4 regions of the Streptomyces sp. KR80 genome follow, and region 1 is predicted to be linked to each of the others. Evidence: riboswitches for the same ligand, from Rfam matches in the RefSeq annotation. Region 1 holds a riboswitch; each other region holds the start of a gene.
What was found. A riboswitch is a leader RNA that binds a small molecule or an ion and turns the genes downstream of it on or off. The one in region 1 is predicted to bind cyclic di-AMP.

Region 1 (2,178 bases):
GCCGTACGCTCCACCGCCACGCCGTCCCAGCCCCACCGCTTCCGCGCGAAGTCGTCCAGCGCCTCGGCGTACTCCGTCCCGGTCGGGTATCCCGTGTCCCCCAGCTCCACCGCCTCGCAGACCGCCCGCGCCACGGGCTCGGCGAGCGGTACGTCCATCTCCGCCACCCACAACGGCAGCACGTCCGGCGGGTAGGCCCGCCACTTCATGCTGGTACGCAGGCGCAGCTCATCAAGGGAGAGCCGGCGCAGGGGATTGGGCTCCTCGTACGACATGCGGATCAGTATGCCGGGGGGGGCGGCCTCCGCCGCAGAACAGCAAACGCCCGGCGCCCCAGCAGAGCTGTTCACTCATGAGCTCGAGCGCGCAACGTCGGCCTGGAGCAGTCGAGGGGACACGGCGAAGCCGTGACGGGAGTACGCCGAGATCGCCCGGGAGCTGGAGTGAACCGTCACACGCTCAAGCCCACGTTCATGCGCGAGCGCCAAGACCGCATCAATGAGCCGACCACCCAGGCCGGTATCTCTCTCCTCCGGCACCACGTACACACACTGCAGGTCGCCCGATGACCGTTCGAGGGCACGCGGGCTCGGCACGCGCTGCGTGACCGCCAGCCACGCCATGCCAATGACCACGTCGTCGCGGACCATAACCATGCAGTGGTGAGAGGACGCCTCCTCCTGGGCCCACGTCACGAAATGATCGACGAAATCGTCGCGCGAGGTGACCGGGGTCTCTCCCTTCTCCAGTAACCACTGCCACCGAAGCTCAGCAACAGTGACCAGATCATCGGGCAGGGCGGGACGAATAGCGATGCTGTTCACACCGACATGCTGACGCAGTTCGACCAGACGCCTCACGAGAGAAGCCGGCCGCATGAACGAACCAACGCGTTGCGCCGGCATCCCCCTTTGCCGGGGATATCGTGCGTACCTATCCCGAACTCCCACCGCGCCAAAGCAAGTTGATCGCGCATCCGCCTGTAAAGGCTTGTGTTCGACCCCAAGGCCCCTCTAACGTGCTCGGCGTTCGAATACGAACACCGCGTGGCCGGACCGCCGAATCCTGCCCCCGGCGCGCGGCAGCATGTCACCCCCACACCGCCGGGCAGGAGCGGGGGACCCACTCGCGCCGTACGGAGAGTACGTACCGGACGGCTAGGGGTGAAGCCGTGACAGCCCACGGCCGGGCGAACCTCCAGCCCGAACCCGACAGCTCACCTCGTAGGCGTCCGGAGTACGGAGCCACCATGACGTCTGCAGTTGGACGACACCGCGCCCCACGCCCACAGAGCACCCCGCGGCGCCTCATCAGCCGCGTCTCTGCCGCCGGCGCCACCCTCGCCTTGCCGGTTGTCGGAGCCGGTACCGCCAACGCCCTGGACGGAGGCAGCGGCACCTACACCGTCGCCTCCGGCGACACCCTGTCCACCATCGCGGAGGAACGAGGCATCGAGGGCGGCTGGCAGCAGCTGTACGAGGACAACAAGTCCGTCATAGGCGATGACCCAGACCTCCTCTCGATCGGACAGAAACTGTCGCTCGACGGCCCCACCGACACCAGCCCCACCGGGACCAGCACCAGCACCACGACGGCCACCCAAGCCTCGTACAGCTCGGACAAGAAGGAGACGGCCCCGACCGCCGTCCTCCCGGTCAGCGGCGGCATCCTGACCGCCGGCTTCGAAGACAGCGGCGACCTCTGGTCCAACGGCCACACCGGCCAGGACTTCGCCGTACCGGTCGGCACCACCGTAAGGGCCGCCACCGGCGGCACCGTGGTCTCGACGGGCCGGGACGACGCGTTCGGCTACGAGGTCGTCATCCGGCACGACGACGGCGAGTACACGCACTACGCGCATCTGTCACAGATCGATGTGTCATCGGGCACCACGGTAGGCAAGGGCGACCGCATCGCACGCTCCGGCTCCACCGGCAATGTCACCGGCCCTCACCTGCACTTCGAGGTGCGCACCACCCCGAAATACGGCTCGGCCATCGACCCGCTGGACTGGCTGCGGGACCACGGCGTGAAGACCTGATGCAGGTCACCCTGGATCGAAGATTTACCGGCAGGCTCGGTGCTGTGGTCGGCTACGCCCGGTTCGTGCGCGCAGATGGCCAAGGAATGCAGCCGCACACGGTGCGATCACAGCCGTAGACCCGGGGCACCCGTCAT
Region 2 (2,178 bases), on a different contig from region 1:
CGCGCGCCGCGAGGGACTGGAGCAGGCGGAGGGCTTCACCACCGCGGTGCTGGCTGAGGCGACGCCCGTCGTGCCCGCCGCCCTGCGGTCGGAGCCGGGCGAGGGCGCCCTGGCGGGCACCGTGCGCCTTCTCCATCGCGGCCATCCCTCCCCGCTTCTGCAGTACGCGGACGGCAGCTTGCGGGAGGCCGGTCCCGACAGGGCCTCGCTGCCGTTCGGGATGGGCGACTTGGGCGAGTGGCCGGAGCACGTGGCGGAATTCCCCTTCCCCGAGGGGGCCACGCTGCTGCTGTTCACGGACGGCGTGACCGAGGCCCGGGACGCCCGAGGAGTCTTCTACGACCCGCGGGAGCGGCTGCGCGGCCGGCTGTTCTCCGGGCCGGACGCCCTGCTCGACGCGCTGGTGGAGGACGTGGACCGGCACACCGCGGGTGGCTCGACGGACGACATGGCGCTGCTGGCCGTCAGTCGTCCGGGGCGCGGCCAGCCGGAGCGACGGCTGACGGTGGAGCTGGCGCCCGCTTCTCACGGTCCGTGATCGGACGGCACCCCTCCGCATCACAACTGACGCACGATCAGCTGTCGTGGGTTTCGGCGCAGCGGTTCAACTCGCCCGTATTAGAGATTCCGTGCCCTGGTTCGTCCCTTCGAATTTCCTTAAGGATCACACCGAACGGCTTGGAATCCCTGGCCCGGGTCTATTAACGTTCGATAACGCAGCGCGGTTGTCCCAGCCGCCACAAGAGGTGGCACCGTGCGCCGAAGCCTAATCCCGTACCACCTGCACCATTGAGCACAAGGGAGCCGGGGAACCATCCTCCTGCCGCTGATATCGGCACAGGAGGGGCCCACTTGGGGTGAATCGGACGCCTCTCCGGAGGGGTCCGTAGGAGACCTTCCTACTCCGAACCCGTCAGCTAACCCGGTAGGCGAGAAGGAAGGAAAGGAGTCCGCCCGCGTGGCGTCCAAGAGCCCTGCCCCCGAGACTCTGTCCGAGCCGGTGAATTCCCTGGGTTACGGCGCCGGGTTCGGCGAGGAGCCCCCGGCCGCCGCAGAAGGCGAGTGGAATCCGACCGCGGAGTCCGTGGGCCCCGTCCGTGGCAGGCACCGAGTCGGCAAGCAGCGTGGTGGCGGCATGGCGCGCAGCAGCGCCGTCCTCGGCGTCGGAGTCTTCGCCGCCGTGGGTGCGGGCGGCATGGCCAGCGCGCAGGACAAGCCCCCGGTCTCCATCTCGATGCCGGACATGTCGGCCGTCTCGGACAAGCTCCCGGACGCCGCGTCGCTGCCCGGCATCGGCTCCCTGATATCCGACGACGACACATCGGATGCGGCCGAAGCGCCGGCCGGCACCACCACGACGCCGCTGTCCTCGGCCGGACTCACCGACGACGAGGCCGCCCAGGGCGCCGACGCGGGTGAGGCGCTGCGGGCCCGCATCATGCGCCAGGCCGAGCAGCAGCAGAGCGCGGCGGAGGCGGCGGAGCGCGAGGCCGCCGCGAAGGCCGCGGCCGCGAAGGCCGCGAAGCTGGCTGCCGAGCAGAAGGAGCAGGCCGAGGAGGCGAAGCGGAAGGCCAAGGCAGAGGCCGAGCGCAAGGCCAGGGAAGCGGCCGCGAAGAAGGCCGAGGCCGAGCGGCTGGCCAGGCTGGCCAAGCAGTACACCCGCCCCCTCTCCTCCTACACCCTCACTTCCAGCTTCGGCGAGTCCGGATCCATGTGGTCCAACAACCACACCGGCCAGGACTTCGCCGCACCCACCGGCACCCCCGTCAAGGCGGTGCACACCGGCACCGTCACCGAGGCGGGTTGGGCCGGGTCCTACGGCTACCGGATCGTGCTCACGCTGGAGGACGGCACCGAGATCTGGTACTGCCACCTGTCGTCGATGACCATCACCTCGGGCAAGGTGACCACCGGCGACACCATCGGCCGCGTCGGCGCCACGGGCAATGTCACCGGTCCGCACCTCCACCTGGAGGTCCGGCCGGGCGGCGACTCCCCGATCGACCCGGTGGCCTGGCTGCGGGAGCGCGGCGTCAGCGTCTGACGTCCCGCCCCCACACCGCTGTCCCCGTACGCCCGCAGCCCCTGCCGTCCCTCCGACGCAGGGGCTGTCCGGGCTTCGCCGCGAGTCGGCGCCCGGGTGCGCTAGCGGCCGTACGGAGGCCCGTACTGCTGCTG
Region 3 (2,178 bases), on a different contig from region 1:
CGAAGTGCAGATGCGGACCGGAGGAGTTGCCGCTGCTCCCCGACAGGGCGATCTGCTGACCGGGGGTGACACGCTCGCCGACGGAGACTCCGATGGACGAGAGATGGCCGTACTGCGTGTACGTGCCGTCGGTCATCTTGATCACGACGTTGTAGCCGTAAGCGCCGGCCCAGTCGGCCTCGACGACGGTGCCCGCCCCGACCGCGCGGACAGAGGTGCCCGAACCGGCGTGGAAGTCGACGCCGGTGTGGCTGCCGGAGGACCACGCACCGCCGGAGGCCCCGTACTGGGCGGAGACGTAACTCCCCTCGACCGGCAGGACGTAGGTGTTCAGGCGCTTGCGCTCGGCCTCGCGGGCGGCGCGCTCCTTCGCCTCGCGCTCCTTCTTGGCCTCGGCCTCGGCGGCGCGCCGTGCCTCCTCGGCTCGCTTCCTCGCCTCGGCCTCGGCCTTCGCCCGGGCCGCGGCTCGTTCGGCGGCCTCCTGCTGCGCCTGGGCCTGCCGCTCGATCGTGTCCTCGAGGGTGTCGCCGGCGACGATTGCCTGGCGCAGCCCGGTCTCCTCGGCTTCCGGTGCCTCGGCGGAGGGGGCGGCGAGCGCGGGCGTGGCGGCGAGGGAGGCGACGACGCCGGTGGCGGCGAGCGTGGCTATGCCCGCGAGGTTCGCGCCGGAGCGCGCAAGACGGCGAGGCCGGCGGTGCTTCCCGGCGGCACGGGTGAACGCCATGGGGCGGCGTACTCCTTTCCTTCCTTCTCGCCTACCGGGTTAGCTGACGGGTTCGGAGCAGGAAGGTCTCCTACGGGCCCTCTCGGAGAGGCACCCGATTCACCCCAGGGGACGTGGGTCCCCGGCTCCCCTGGCTCGCGCCGTACGGGGACTCGGCGATGGCTGCCCGGGGCCGCGGATGCGGCCGGTGGTCGGCCGGACAGCCGGACCGACGCTAAACGGGACATCTGTCAAGCACCAAACGGATACAGGGTTTTGTAGCGCACACCACAGAAGAACAGGCAGCCTCACCAACAAAACGGACAGGGGCCACACCACCCCAAACGGCCGTGCCCCGGCGCCGTGGAGGCGCCGGGGCACGTCATATCCCTGGAAAAGGGAGGATTCTTGGTGGCGGTCAGCCGCCGACGACCTTCACCTCGCCGATGCCGAGGGCCCGTACGGGCTCCTCGATGGCGGACGCATCGCCGACGAGGATGGTGACCAGACGGTCGACCGGGAAGGCGCTGACGGCCGCCGCCGTCGCCTCGACCGTGCCGGTGTCGGCGAGCTGGGCGTACAACTGGGCCTGGTAGTCGTCCGGCAGGTGCTGCTCGACCTGATCGGCGAAGGTGCCGGCGACCGCGGCCGCGGTCTCGTACTTGAGCGGTGCGACACCCACCAGGTTCTGCACGGCGACATCGCGCTCGGCGTCCGTCAGCCCCTCGGCGGCGAGAGTCCGCAGCACCTTCCACGCGTCCCCCAGGGCCGGGCCGGTGGAGGCGGTGTCCACCGACCCGCTGATGGCGAGCAGCGACGCGCCCGTGCCGTCCGGAGCAGATCGGAGCACCTGACCGAAGGCGCGCACGCCGTACGTGTAGCCCTTCTCCTCGCGCAGCACCCGGTCGAGACGCGACGTCAGGGTGCCGCCGAGGCAGTAGATGCCGAGCACCTGGGCGGGCCACACCCGGTCGTGCCGGTCCGAGCCGACCCGGCCGATCAGCAGCTGGGTCTGCACGGCTCCTGGCCGGTCGACGATGACGACACGCCCCGTGTCGTCGGCGGTCACCGGCCGCACGGGGCGGGGCTCGGCGGTCCCGCCGGTCCATGCCCCCAGGGTGTCGCCGAGCACCGTGGCCAGGTCGATGCCGGTGAGGTCGCCGACGACCACGGCGGTCGCAGTCACCGGCCGGACGTGCGCCTCGTAGAAGGCCCGTACGGCCGCGGCGTCGATCCGCTCGACCGTCTCCTCGGTGCCCTGTCGCGGGCGGGACATCCGGGAAGCGGCCGGGAACAGCTCCTTCGAGAGCTCCTTGGCGGCCCGCCGGGCGGGGTTGGCCTGCTCGTGCGGGATCTCGTCGAGCCGGTTGCGGACCAACCGCTCGACCTCGTTGTCGGGGAACGCGGGCGCGCGCAGGGCGTCGGCGAGCAGACCGAGCGCCTTGGGCAGCCGGGAGGCCGGGACCTCGAGCGAG
Region 4 (2,178 bases), on a different contig from region 1:
ACACCCGTGTGGTAGCCGCTGGCCCAGCTGCCGCCGGAAGCGCGGTACGGGGTGCTCGGCGAGGCGTCGACCGGCGCGGTGAAGCCGGAGGCGTTCTGCTTCGGCGCCTCCTGCCGCGGCTTCTCCGGCTTGGGAGCGGCGGGCTTGGGGGCCGGCGGCTTCGGCGTGGCCTCGGCCTTCCCGTCGCCGATGGAGAGCTTCTGACCCGGGAAGATCAGGTTCGGGTTGTCGCCGACGACCTCTCGGTTCTCCTCGTAGACCGTCTGCCAGCCGCCCGAGACCTGCTCAGCGGTGGCGATCTTGTAGAGGGAGTCGCCGGGGACGACGGTGTACGACTCGGGCTTCGCCCCACCCTTGTCAGCGGCGGGCTTGGACTCGGCCTTCTTCTCGGCCGGGGCGGACGCCTTCTTCCCCTGGGGGGAGACCTCGGGCGCGGGTCCGCCCTTGGTCAGGCCGGCCTTGCCCGAGCACACCGGCCAGGCGCCGGGGCCCTGGACCGCGAGCACCTTCTCGGCGATGGCGATCTGCTGCTCCTTGGACGCCAGGTCGGCCCGGGGCGCGTATTCGGTGCCGCCGAACTCGTTCCAGGTGTCCTGGGTGAACTGCAGTCCACCGTAGAAGCCGTTGCCGGTGTTGATGCTCCAGTTGCCGGTGCTCTCGCACTCCGCAACCTTGTCCCAGGTGTCGACGGAGGCGGCATTCGCGTGGCTGACGCCTATGAAGGGGAGCGCGATACCGGCGCCGCCCGCGGCGGCGGCTGTATAGGCTCGGGAAACTCGACTTGGCTTGTAACGGCGGTGACGACCGCGTGCAGACATAGGGATCTTCCTCTCCTACGCCTGCGAGGTGAGCTGTCGGGTTCGGGCTGGAGTTGCCCGGCCGCGCCCTGACCAGCGCCTTGCGCTGCGGCACGTCTTCACCCCAAGCCGCGCCTCACAAATTCGCGAGGTACGGCACTTACCTGGTTCCCCCGCTCCTGCCGTGGTGCGTTGTGGTTCTCCTTCGGCCGGCGGCAGGACTCGGCGCTCCGGCAGAAGGCCGCCCACCCTTTCGATGGGCAGGCAGCGCAAAACTAGACGCATCAATTTCTTCGCGACAAGTAGCGGGTATTCCGCGGATTGCTTTATCGGAGATCCATTTGGCGTGGTGTCACGCTGCGCTGCCGCCCCTTGCCCGAGAGCGATAGGCATTACTACGGAACGACTCCTCACCATCGGCGAGCTGTAACCGAGTTGGGGGATGTGCCCCTTTCGTGCACCCAGCAGCGCATGAACACAGGATTGTTCTGTGAGATGGCTCACCTGGGGCCGATTGTCCGATTTAGCAGAGGTGTTCACGTTTGCTGTATTGAAGCTATTAGCAGCCTCTTTGGTGCTCATGGATGTATCCGGCGAATCGGATGAATAACCCTTATCGCCGCCCGGCGTACCGAGGCGAAAGCCGCTGCCCACTATCGTGAGAGCCCCCGGTCGCGAACCTTCGGAGTCGGTGTGGAGAGAGCGGACGAGCTGATCGACGCTTCGCTGGTGACCTCACCGGCACCCCGAGCACCCCTAGCCCGGAGAAGATCCCTCGACCAGTCCGCGTGGACCCTCGCGGCTACCACGGCGCTCCTCCTCGGTGCCGCATTCGCCGTGGCCAAGGGGGTCGGCGGCCTCAACGCGCCCGCCTTACAGGCGTGGCGGACCATCTGCGTCGCGATCGTGGTCCAGGCCCTGCCGTTCCTGCTGCTGGGTACGGCGCTCTCGGGAGCCATCAACGCGTTCGTTCCCGCCCATGTCTTCAGCAGGGTCCTCCCCCGGAAGCCCGCGCTCGCCGTTCCCGTGGCGGGCGCCGCCGGCGTCGTCCTGCCCGGCTGCGAGTGCGCGTCGGTGCCGGTGGCGGGGAGCCTGATCCGCCGCGGGGTCGCCCCCGCCGCCGCGCTCACCTTCCTCCTGTCCGCTCCAGCGGTGAATCCGGTCGTCCTCACCGCGACGGCCGTCGCCTTCCCCGGTCGGCCCGAGATGGTGGTGGCGCGGTTTCTCGCCTCGCTGATCACGGCCGTGGTCATGGGGTGGCTGTGGATCCGGCTGGGCCGTGCGGAGTGGCTGCGGCTACCGGTCCGCACCGGCGGGCACCGGCCGGGGCACAGCCGGTGGGAGGAGTTCCGGCTCGGCTTCCAGCACGACTTCCTGCACG

Region 2: it holds a riboswitch for cyclic di-AMP, as region 1 does, so the genes downstream of both, ACTWQI_RS29355 (M23 family metallopeptidase) here and ACTWQI_RS00480 (M23 family metallopeptidase) in region 1, are expected to answer to the same signal.
Region 3: it holds a riboswitch for cyclic di-AMP, as region 1 does, so the genes downstream of both, ACTWQI_RS17585 (murein hydrolase activator EnvC family protein) here and ACTWQI_RS00480 (M23 family metallopeptidase) in region 1, are expected to answer to the same signal.
Region 4: it holds a riboswitch for cyclic di-AMP, as region 1 does, so the genes downstream of both, ACTWQI_RS18340 (transglycosylase family protein) here and ACTWQI_RS00480 (M23 family metallopeptidase) in region 1, are expected to answer to the same signal.

What each region holds. Positions count from the first base shown of each region.
Region 1 is NZ_JBQQCD010000001.1:105,250-107,427, forward strand. It holds gene ACTWQI_RS00470 (MalY/PatB family protein) at 1-275, opposite strand, end outside; gene ACTWQI_RS00475 (GNAT family N-acetyltransferase) at 351-824, opposite strand; cyclic di-AMP (ydaO/yuaA leader) riboswitch at 1,083-1,246, shown strand; gene ACTWQI_RS00480 (M23 family metallopeptidase) at 1,250-2,041, shown strand.
Region 2 is NZ_JBQQCD010000038.1:17,308-19,485, reverse strand. It holds gene ACTWQI_RS29360 (PP2C family protein-serine/threonine phosphatase) at 1-538, shown strand, start outside; cyclic di-AMP (ydaO/yuaA leader) riboswitch at 754-947, shown strand; gene ACTWQI_RS29355 (M23 family metallopeptidase) at 959-2,044, shown strand; gene ACTWQI_RS29350 (PrsW family intramembrane metalloprotease) at 2,146-2,178, opposite strand, start outside.
Region 3 is NZ_JBQQCD010000011.1:107,955-110,132, reverse strand. It holds gene ACTWQI_RS17585 (murein hydrolase activator EnvC family protein) at 1-724, opposite strand, end outside; cyclic di-AMP (ydaO/yuaA leader) riboswitch at 739-892, opposite strand; gene ACTWQI_RS17580 (M16 family metallopeptidase) at 1,122-2,178, opposite strand, start outside.
Region 4 is NZ_JBQQCD010000012.1:71,362-73,539, forward strand. It holds gene ACTWQI_RS18340 (transglycosylase family protein) at 1-818, opposite strand, end outside; cyclic di-AMP (ydaO/yuaA leader) riboswitch at 822-999, opposite strand; gene ACTWQI_RS18345 (permease) at 1,491-2,178, shown strand, end outside.